Regions from separate parts of the Dermacoccus sp. CCH2-D9 genome, predicted to be linked through region 1. Evidence: predicted binding sites of a transcription regulator. Region 1 holds the regulator's gene; the other holds the start of a gene.
What was found. The regulator LexA, encoded in region 1, represses DNA repair genes until DNA is damaged. The targets are predictions, from matches to a motif close to TCGAACANNTGTTCGA.

Region 1 (5,002 bases):
CCCACGCGGCCTTGTTGATCTTGTCGAACAGCTCACGCGCATCGACGGTCTCGATGACCTCACCGGTGTCGCGGGCGCGCAGACCGAAGCTGCCGCCGTCGACGACCGCCTGCATGAACTCGTCGTTCACACGAACCGAGTTGTTGGCGTTCTGGTACTGCACGGAGACGATGTCGCGGCCACCGAGGTCCATGTCGAATCCGGCGTCACGCAGCGCGCGGATCTTGTCCTCCTCGCGCGCCTTCGTCTCGATGAACTCCTCGATGTCGGGGTGGTCGACGTCGAGGACGACCATCTTGGCCGCGCGACGCGTCGCGCCACCGGACTTGATCGTGCCGGCCGAGGCGTCGGCGCCGCGCATGAAGGAGACCGGGCCGGATGCGGTGCCGCCCGAGGAGAGCAGCTCCTTGGAGGAGCGGATGCGGGAGAGGTTGAGACCGGCGCCCGAGCCACCCTTGAAGATGAAGCCCTCCTCCTTGTACCAGTTGAGGATCGAATCCATCGAGTCCTCGACCGACAGGATGAAGCACGCGCTGACCTGCTGCGGGCTCGCGGTACCGACGTTGAACCAGACGGGCGAGTTGAACGAGAACACCTGGTGCAGCAGGGCGTGGGTGAGCTCGTGCTCGAAGATCTCCGCGTCCTCGTCGGTAGCGAAGTAGCCGTTGTCGCGCCCGGCCTTGGAATAGGTCAGCACGACGCGGTCGATGAGCTGCTTGAGGGAGCTTTCACGCGCGTCCGTGCCGACGGCGCCACGGAAGTACTTGGTCGTGACGATGGTGGAGGCGTTGAGCGACCAGAAGTCGGGGAACTCGACACCCGACTGCTCGAAGATCGTCTCGCCCGTCTTCCAGTTCTGCTGGAGGACGTCCCGCTTCTCCCAGGTGACCTCGTCGTACGGGTGCACGCCGGGCGTGGTGAAAATGCGTTCGATCGTGACGCCGCCGGTGCGGCGTCCCGTCTTGGCGCGGGCCTTCGTCGTCTCGGTCATGACCGTGAGCCTCCTGGCAGGTGGGGTGAGCTGGTACGTGAGGGTGATCTGGGGGGCGCGCCCTCGGCAGGCGCGCGGGGTCAGGACGCCGAGGCGGCGTACTGACGCAACTCGCTGACCGCCGTCTCGAAGTCCTCGAGCGATTCGAAGGCCTGGTAGACGGAGGCGAAGCGCAGATAGGCGACGTGGTCGAGTTCGCGCAGGGGCCCGAGGATCTCGATGCCCACGTCATGGGCGTCGATCTCGGCGGAGCCCTTCGAGCGGATGGACTCCTCCACCTGCTGGGCGAGAACGGCCAACTGGTCGTCGGTGACCGGGCGGCCCTGGCACGCCTTGCGAACCCCGGACATCACCTTGTCGCGCGAGAACGGCTCGCTGACCCCGGAACGCTTGACGACCGTGAGACTTGCGGTCTCCATCGTCGAGAACCGCTTGCCGCAGTTCGGGCACTGACGGCGCCGCTTGATGCAGGTGCCGTCCTCGCTCGAGCGCGAATCGACGACGCGGGAGTCGGTGTTGCGGCAGAACGGACAGTGCACGTCAAACCTTCCGACGGGGCTGGGAACACTCGGGACGACGGCGCTCCACCCCGGGATTCCGGCCTCAGAGCGCAGATGCACATCAGCGGAGGAGAATCAACATCTAGGGGGAAGCGGGGGCCAAAGCCCCACATGTAGAGATATTAGGCCCCTGAGACCCGACGCGCAACAGCACCGAGGCCGCGTCTACTCGCCCTGCGCAACCTCGCGACGACCCCCGCCACTCGTGCGCCGCGGAATCCTGCGCCAGCCGGGGGGGAGGCGACTCACGCCCCCTCGAACCCTCGAACCCGACGATGGCGATCGTCACACTTCACGGTGCGGGGATGATCACCTTCTGGCCGGCCTGCACCTGCGACGAGCCGAGGTTGCTCTCGTGCTCGATCGCGACGACCGCCTGGTCGTTGCGCACGCCCGGCATCTCACGCGCCGCGATCTGCGAAAGCGTCTCCCCCGCGCGAACGGTGACCTCGTGCCGCTGCGTACCGTCGACACCGCTCGCCATCGCCCGGCCCGCGAGGATGGCCCCCGCCACGACGACGAGAGCCACGCACACGGCCGTGAAGCGACGACGGGCGAAACGAACGCTCTGAGAGTTCGTGACGACCTGCACCGCGCCACCCGTGGGCACGAGGTGGAGGTGCGAGCGGGATGCCGCAGCGTCGACCCGCGCCACGCGGCGCACGTCGACACCCGAACCCAGCACGGGCTCACGTCGAACTGCAGTACTCGAAGCAACCATCGAAACCACTCCTTCTCTCGGGATACCCCCGAGGCGCCGCCACACCGTCACCGGTGCGGCTTCCTCACGCGACCCGGTCAGCCCGGAGGGACCGATCGAACACGCGTGCGATAGAACAATTGTACGACACCCGAACGTGCTTTCGAACGGCGCGCACGGATTTCTTCGTACACATTTTTGAAAAGTGTGTGCGACACCGCGTACTGTGGGTGATGTCAGATACACAAGCACCGCGCACCGACAACCCCGTCATGGCGGGCATTTCCGCCCCGCCGGAGGGTGCACGTGTCGCCAACGCGACCACCGACGTGCGACGAGGACCAGGAGGGGTCACACCATGGGTGACGTTCATTCGATGCAGGAGCGCACGCCGGGCAAGCTGACGCCACGCCAGCACAAGGTGCTCACCGTGATCCGACGTTCCGTCGACGAGCGCGGCTACCCCCCGAGCCTGCGTGAGATCGGCGAGGCCGTCGGTCTGACGAGCCCGAGTTCGGTGGCCCATCAGCTCGCCGCACTCGAGCGCAAGGGATACCTGCGCCGCGACCCGAACCGCCCGCGCGCCATGGAGGTCGTCTCCCCCGACTCGGGTGCGGCGACCCGCGGCTACCGCGGCAACGCCGTGTCTGCGCTATCCGAGTCGCAGCACGACGAGACGGGCTCGGGCGACGAGCGACCCACGCCGTCATACGTGCCGGTCGTCGGCCGCATCGCGGCCGGTGGCCCGATCCTCGCCGAGCAGGCCGTCGAGGACGTCTTCCCGCTACCGCGTCAGATCGTCGGTGACGGCGAGCTGTTCCTGCTGCGCGTCGTCGGCGACTCGATGATCGATGCGGCCATCTGCGAGGGCGACTGGGTCGTCGTGCGACGCCAGGCCGACGCCGCCAACGGGGAGATCGTCGCGGCACTGCTCGACTCGGAGGCCACGGTCAAGACGCTGCGCCGCAGCGAGGGCAAGACGTGGCTCATGCCCGCGAACGAGGCCTACTCCCCGATCGACGGCGACCACGCGAGCATCATGGGCAAGGTCACGGCCGTCCTGCGCAGCATCTGAGGCGCTGGCCGCGCCGCGCGGATCGGTCCAGCGTGTGGTTGCAACTCGACTCTCAGCCCCTTCTGCGCCCCGACGTTCGACGCCGAGACGTCAGGACGTCGCGAGGTCGAGCCCCAGCGCGTCGCACACGGCGGTGAGGGTCGGGCCGAGGGGTTCGCGCACGACGAGGTCGACCCGCTCCTCGCCACGCATCGCGCCGAGCCCGACGAGGGCGACCGGCTTCTGCTGCTTGAGGGCGGCGAGCACGAACCGGTAACCCGACATCACCTTGAGCGAACTGCCGAGCACGAGCACGCCCCGGCAGCGTTCCACTGCCCGCATCTGCGCCTCCACGACCTCAGGAGCGACGGACTCACCGAACATGACGACGTCCGGCTTCACCGTCGTGGCCGTGCAGCGCAGGCACGCCGGCACGATGACACCGCGCTCCAGCTCGACCGCGACGTCCGCGTCGCCGTCGGCGAGCAGGCGCGCCTGCGTCGGCAGCTGGGGGTTGAGTTCGCGCAGGCGTACCTGGAAGCCACGGCGCCCTTCCCGCGTCCCGCACGCGACGCAGACGACGTGCTCGAGCGACCCATGCAGCTCGGTGACGTCGCGGGCACCGGCACGCGCATGAAGGCCGTCGACGTTCTGCGTCACGAGGTGATCGACGAGGCCGCCACCCTGCAGTCGCGCCAGCGCGACGTGCCCGACGTTCGGTTCCGCCGCGTCGAAGATCTCCCAGCCGACGGCACTGCGCGCCCAGTACCGTTGACGCGCCTCGTGGGTGGCGAGGAACTGTTGGTATGTCATGGGAACCGTGCGGCGCGTGCCGTCGGGGCGCCGGTAGTCGGGGATGCCGGATTCGGTCGAGATGCCGGCGCCGGTGAGGACGAAGAGCCCTCCCGCGCGCACGAAATCGGTCAGTTCCGCGACGCCGCTCATCATCCTGCCCCTCCCATAGGTCTGCGTTCGATTGTCTCAACAATGGATAAGAGCACGTTATTCTTGGTGCATGATCGATGCAGCCGGGCTCCGCGTCATGAAGGCGATCAGCGACGAGGGCAGCTTCACCGCCGCCGCTGCCGCTCTCGGCTATTCTCAGCCGGCCGTGTCGCAGATGGTGCGCCGTCTCGAGGAGAAGACCGGGACGGCTCTAGTGGAGCGCCTCGGCCGCTCGGTGCGGCTGACGGAGGCCGGGCAGGTGCTGGCGCGCACGGCGACGCCCGTCCTCAGTGCCCTCGAGGCCGCCGAGAGTGAGGTCGCCGCCATCGCTGGGTTGCGCGCCGGGCGGGTGCGCCTCATGGCGTTCCCGTCGGCATCGTCAACGCTCGTCCCGCGCGCCCTCGCACTCGTCAAGGAGCGGTTCCCAGACGTCAAGGTCAGCTTCGCCGAGGCCGAACCCCCGGAATCCCTGGCGAGCCTGCGTGCCGGCGATTGCGACGTCGCCGTGGCGTTCACGTACGACGACGCGGACCCGCTCCCCGCAGGCGAGGACCTGGACCCGTTCCTCACCCGCGGGCTCCTGCACGACGACGTGCGTCTCGCCGTCCCGCGCGATCACCCCCTCGCCGCAGCCGAGAGCGTCCGCATGGAGGAGCTCAGCGACGCCTCGTGGATCGCGGGGTGCCCCCGATGCCGTGGCCACCTCGTCAGCCTCGCCCAGGGCGCCGGTTACGCGCCCGACGTCGCGTTCG
Region 2 (5,002 bases), on a different contig from region 1:
GCATGTGGGTCCTCACGTCAGATCTCGAAGCGCCTCGCGCGCTCTCACCGGTGCGCGGTGCGCGGACTCGAGCGGTGGCCGCACCACCCTACCCGGTGAAACGTCCGCCCCCGTCGTCGGTGTCGCGCTGAAATGTCTCGGTGAAGTGCCCGTCCGGCGGGCGCAGCCCGAGGTGCGTCCACGCCCGCGGTGACGCGGCGCGCCCACGCGGCGTGCGGATCATGTAGCCCTCGCGCACGAGATACGGCTCGGCCACCGTCTCGACCGTGTCGGGTTCTTCACCGACAGCGACGGCCAACGTCGACAGCCCGACCGGCCCACCCCCGAAGCGTCGGCACAGGGCTTCGAGCACCGCGCGGTCGAGGCGATCGAGGCCGTCGTCGTCGACGTCGAACAGCTCGAGCGCGGCACGCGCGGACGTCAGGTCGACGACGTGGCGCCCGTGCACCTGCGCGTAGTCACGCACCCGGCGCAGCAGCCGGTTGGCGATGCGCGGCGTGCCGCGGGAGCGGCCGGCGATCTCGGTGATGCCCTCACGCGTCGCGGGTACGCCGAGCAGGTCGGCGTTGCGGGCGAGGATGTCGGCGAGGTCGGCCGCGTCGTAGTAGTCGAGATGGCCGGTGAAGCCGAAGCGGTCGCGCAGTGGCGCCGGCAGCAGACCGGCGCGCGTCGTCGCACCGACGACGGTGAAGCGCGGCAGTTCGAGGGGGATCGCGGTGGCCCCTGGGCCCTTGCCGACGATGACGTCGACCCGGAAGTCCTCCATCGCGAGGTAGAGCATCTCCTCCGCGGGGCGGGCCATGCGGTGGATCTCGTCGAGGAAGAGCACCTCCCCCTCGTTGAGCGAGCTCAGGATGGCGGCCAGGTCACCGGCGTGCTGGATGGCAGGGCCGCTCGTGATGCGGATGGGCGCCTCGAGCTCACTCGCGACGATCATCGCAAGCGACGTCTTGCCCAGACCGGGCGGGCCGGAGAACAGGATGTGGTCGGGCGGCGTCGCTCGGCGCCGGGCCGCCTCGATGACGAGGCTCAACTGCTCGCGCACGCGTGGCTGCCCGGGGAAATCGGCCAGCTTCTTCGGCCGCAGGGCCGCTTCGAGCTGCTGCTCGTCCTCGGTGCCGTTGGGGTCGACGAGGCGCGGCGAGACGTCGGCGCTGTGGTCCTCGAAGTGGGACGGGCTCATCGGCCCAGCTCGCGCAGCGCCAGCCGGAGCACGGTGGGCGTGTTCGCGCCCTCGGCCTCAGGACGGGCAGCCACCTTGGCGACGGCGTCCTCGGCCTGTTTGGCGCTCCAGCCGAGCCCGATGAGCGCCTCGGCGACCTGGTCGTCACCCGCAGTGGCCGGGACGACGGCCTGGGGCGCCGCCTCCCCGCCGCCACCACTGACGGAGACGACCTTGTCCCGCAGTTCGAGGACGATGCGCTCGGCACCCTTCTTGCCGATGCCGGGCACCTTCGTCAGCGCCCTGACGTCGCCGCCCGCGATCGCGGTGGCGAGCTGCTGCGGCGGGTGCACGGCGAGCATCGCGAGGGCGAGACGCGGCCCCACGCCACTGACCGTCTGGACCTGCTCGAACAGGGCCCGTTCGTCGTCGTCGGCGAAGCCGAAGAGTGTCAGCGAATCCTCACGCACGACCAGGGACGTCGCGAGGCGCGTCGACTCCCCCGGGCGTGCCGCGGCGGCGGTTGCCGGCGTCGTGTGGACGAGCAGACCCACGCCACCGACCTCGACGACGACGCTGTCGAGACGGGCGGTGAGCACCTCACCGGTGAGGCTGGCGATCATGGGCGAACTCCCCTGTTGGCGGGTCGAGTGGCAGGCGCGCTCTGGGACGCGGCGCCGAGGGCGTCACGGTATGTCTTGCTGGCCGAGCGGGAACGTCGAGCCGCGGCAGCCGCAGCCTGCCGGTACGCGACGGCGGCCGGCGCTGCCGACGCTCCGTCAGCGCTCGCACCCCGGCGTGCCAACCCGCCACCGCGCCAGTGATGACAGATGGCGAGGGCGAGCGCGTCGGCGGCGTCGGCCGGTCTGGGAGCGACCTCGAGGCCGAGGATGCGCGTCACCATCGTCGTCACCTGCGCCTTGTCGGCGCGCCCGTTACCCGTCACCGCCGCCTTGACCTCCGAGGGCGTGTGCAGCCCGAGCGGCAGGCCGCGTTCAGCCGCGGCGAGCATCGGGACGGCCGACGCCTGCGCGGTGCCCATGATCGTCGAGACGTCGTGGCGCGCGAACATCCGCTCGACGGCGACCGCATCGGGTTGGGTGCGCTCGAACACGGCGTCCAGTTCGACGCGCAACTCGTGGAGGCGTTCGTGCAACGGCAGGTCTGCCGAGGTACGGATGACCCCCACCGTCACGATCTGCAACGTCGAGCCCTGGCCCGTCGCGACGACGCCCACGCCGCAGCGCGTCAGACCGGGGTCGACAGCGAGCACCCGCACGTCACACCTCCGGCCTCGACGGGTGCGAACGACGCACCCGATAGAACACTTGTTCGCATCCACCGTACCCGATACACGCGACGGCCGTGCCCCGCGGGGCACGGCCGTCGATCACTCACGGAACGACCGGGATCAGTCCTCGGCGTCCAGCTCGGCGAGAACCTCATCAGAGACCTGGCCGTTGGCGAAGACGTTCTGCACGTCGTCCGAGTCCTCGAGGGCCTCGATGACGCGGAACATCTTCTTCGCGCCGTCCTTGTCGAGCGGCACCTCCATCGACGGCACGAACGACGCCTCGGCCGAGTCGTAGTCGATGCCGGCGGCCTGCAGCGCCTCACGCACGCCGACGAAGTCACCCGCCTCGGACACGATCTCGAAAGATTCGCCGAGGTCGTTGACATCCTCCGCGCCCGCTTCGAGCACGATCTCGAGCAGGGCGTCCTCCGTCGTGTCGGGCTTGTCGCCCTGCGCCTTCGGGACGATGACGATGCCCTTGCGGTTGAACAGGTAGGCGACCGAACCGGAGTCCGCCATCGAGCCACCGTTCTTCTGCAACGCGGTGCGGACCTCGGCGACGGCGCGGTTCTTGTTGTCCGTCAGGCACTCGATGAGCAGCGCGACGCCACCGGGCGCGTAGCCCTCGTACGTGAGGGCCTGGTACTCGGCGCCACCGGCCTCGGCGCCCGAGCCGCGCTTGACGGCGCGGTCGATGTTGTCGTTGGGCACCGACGACTTCTTCGCCTTCTGGATGGCGTCGTACAGCGTCGGGTTGCCCGTCGGGTCACCGCCGCCGGAGCGGGCAGCAACCTCGATGTTCTTGATCAGCTTCGCGAACAGCTTGCCGCGCTTGGCGTCGATCGCAGCCTTCTTGTGCTTCGTCGTCGCCCACTTGGAGTGACCGCTCATGTCTGCCTCTCGGATGCTCGTGCTGCCGTGCTCGAACACGCCCGATGCGGGGCGCGGGGCGAACGCGACGGCAGATGGGCGCGCTCGCTCGGATCGCGGGCCAGTCTAGCGCCGTCGCGAGCCGCGGCCCCAGTCGTCATCCGCGAGCGTGCCCGACCATGCGCACGAACAGGGCGTGGACGCGCACGTCGTTCGTCACCTCCGGGTGGAACGACGTGGCGAGCAGATTGCCCTGACGCACGGCGACGACGGCCTCACCGCCCGTCGGCAGCGCGACGCTGGAGAGCACCTCGACGCCGGCGTCGACCTCCTCGACCCAGGGCGCGCGGATGAACACCGCCCGCACCGGGCCGCCGTCCACGCCGTCGACGGTGACGTCCGCCTCGAACGAGGCGACCTGACGACCGAACGCGTTGCGCCGCACCGTGACGTCGAGCCCGCCGAGCGTCTGCTGACCCGCCGCCCCGTCGAGGATCCGATCGGCGAGCAGGATCATGCCGGCGCACGAGCCGTAGGCCGGCATCCCCGCGGCGATGCGTTCGCGCAGCGGTTCGAGGAGGTCTCCCTGAGCGATGAGGCGCATCATGACCGTCGACTCCCCGCCGGGGATGACGAGTGCGTCGACGTTCGCAAGATCCGCGGCACGACGAACGCGCACGGCATGCGCGCCGACGTCCTCCAGCATGCGGACGTGCTCGACGACGTCGCCCTGCACCGCGAGCACCCCGATGACGATCCGTGGCGTTGATTCCATGCCCGCGACCCTATGACACAGGCGTATCTGCTACCCGTGTGGCGCGCGCAGGGGCGGTGGCCCCATACTTTCCGGGTGAGTACTGAAGCGAGCGTGACGAGCGAGGGCGCGTCCACCCCCGAGTCGAACCCCGGCGGCCATGCCAAGAAGGGCATGGCCGCGCTCATGCTCGGCGCCCTGGGCGTCGTCTTCGGTGATATCGGCACCAGTCCGCTGTACTCGGTGCAGAGCGTCTTCAACGTCGACCACAACGCCGTCGTCGCCAACGAGAGCGACATCTACGGCGTCATCTCCTGGATGTTCTGGGCACTCACCATCATCGTGACGATCAAGTACGTCCTGTTCGTCCTGCGCGCCGACAACGACGGCGAGGGCGGCATCATGGCGCTCGCCGCGCTCGTGCGACAGGGCGTGCCCAAGGGCGGCAAACGCTGGGGCATCGTCATGATCCTCGGTGTCATCGGCGCGTCCCTGTTCTTCGGCGACAGCGTCATCACGCCGGCGATCTCCGTCATGTCGGCCATCGAAGGTCTCGAGACGGTGCATGAAGGGCTCACCGAGTACGTCGTCCCCATCGGCGCGATCGTCATCACAGCGCTGTTCTTCATCCAGCAGAAGGGCACGGACGCCGTCGGCAAGTTCTTCGGCCCCGTCATGATCGTCTGGTTCGTCACCCTCGCCGCGCTCGGCGTCAACCAGATCGTCCGCGACCCGGAGATCTTCCGAGCACTGCTGCCGACGTACGCGGGCAGCTTCGTCATCGGCCACCCCTTCATCGCGTTCGTCGCGGCCGGCTCGATCGTCCTGTGCGTGACGGGCGCCGAGGCACTGTACGCCGACATGGGCCACTTCGGTCGCGCGCCGATCACGCGCGCCTGGTTCGTGCTCGTCTTCCCCGCCC

Region 2: the regulator LexA is predicted to act here: its motif matches at 2,483-2,498, upstream of ruvC (crossover junction endodeoxyribonuclease RuvC).

The regions. Positions count from the first base shown of each region.
Region 1 is NZ_LSJT01000147.1:19,255-24,256, reverse strand. Features, by position in the region: gene AX669_RS12360 (vitamin B12-dependent ribonucleotide reductase) at 1-991, opposite strand, end outside; gene nrdR (transcriptional regulator NrdR) at 1,072-1,530, opposite strand; gene AX669_RS12350 (LysM peptidoglycan-binding domain-containing protein) at 1,844-2,272, opposite strand; gene lexA (transcriptional repressor LexA) at 2,610-3,326, shown strand; gene AX669_RS12340 (Sir2 family NAD-dependent protein deacetylase) at 3,417-4,250, opposite strand; gene AX669_RS12335 (LysR family transcriptional regulator) at 4,321-5,002, shown strand, end outside.
Region 2 is NZ_LSJT01000092.1:18,893-23,894, reverse strand. Features, by position in the region: gene yajC (preprotein translocase subunit YajC) at 1-4, opposite strand, end outside; gene ruvB (Holliday junction branch migration DNA helicase RuvB) at 89-1,183, opposite strand; gene ruvA (Holliday junction branch migration protein RuvA) at 1,180-1,785, opposite strand; gene ruvC (crossover junction endodeoxyribonuclease RuvC) at 1,782-2,441, opposite strand; gene AX669_RS07650 (YebC/PmpR family DNA-binding transcriptional regulator) at 2,574-3,347, opposite strand; gene pdxT (pyridoxal 5'-phosphate synthase glutaminase subunit PdxT) at 3,484-4,101, opposite strand; gene AX669_RS07640 (potassium transporter Kup) at 4,177-5,002, shown strand, end outside.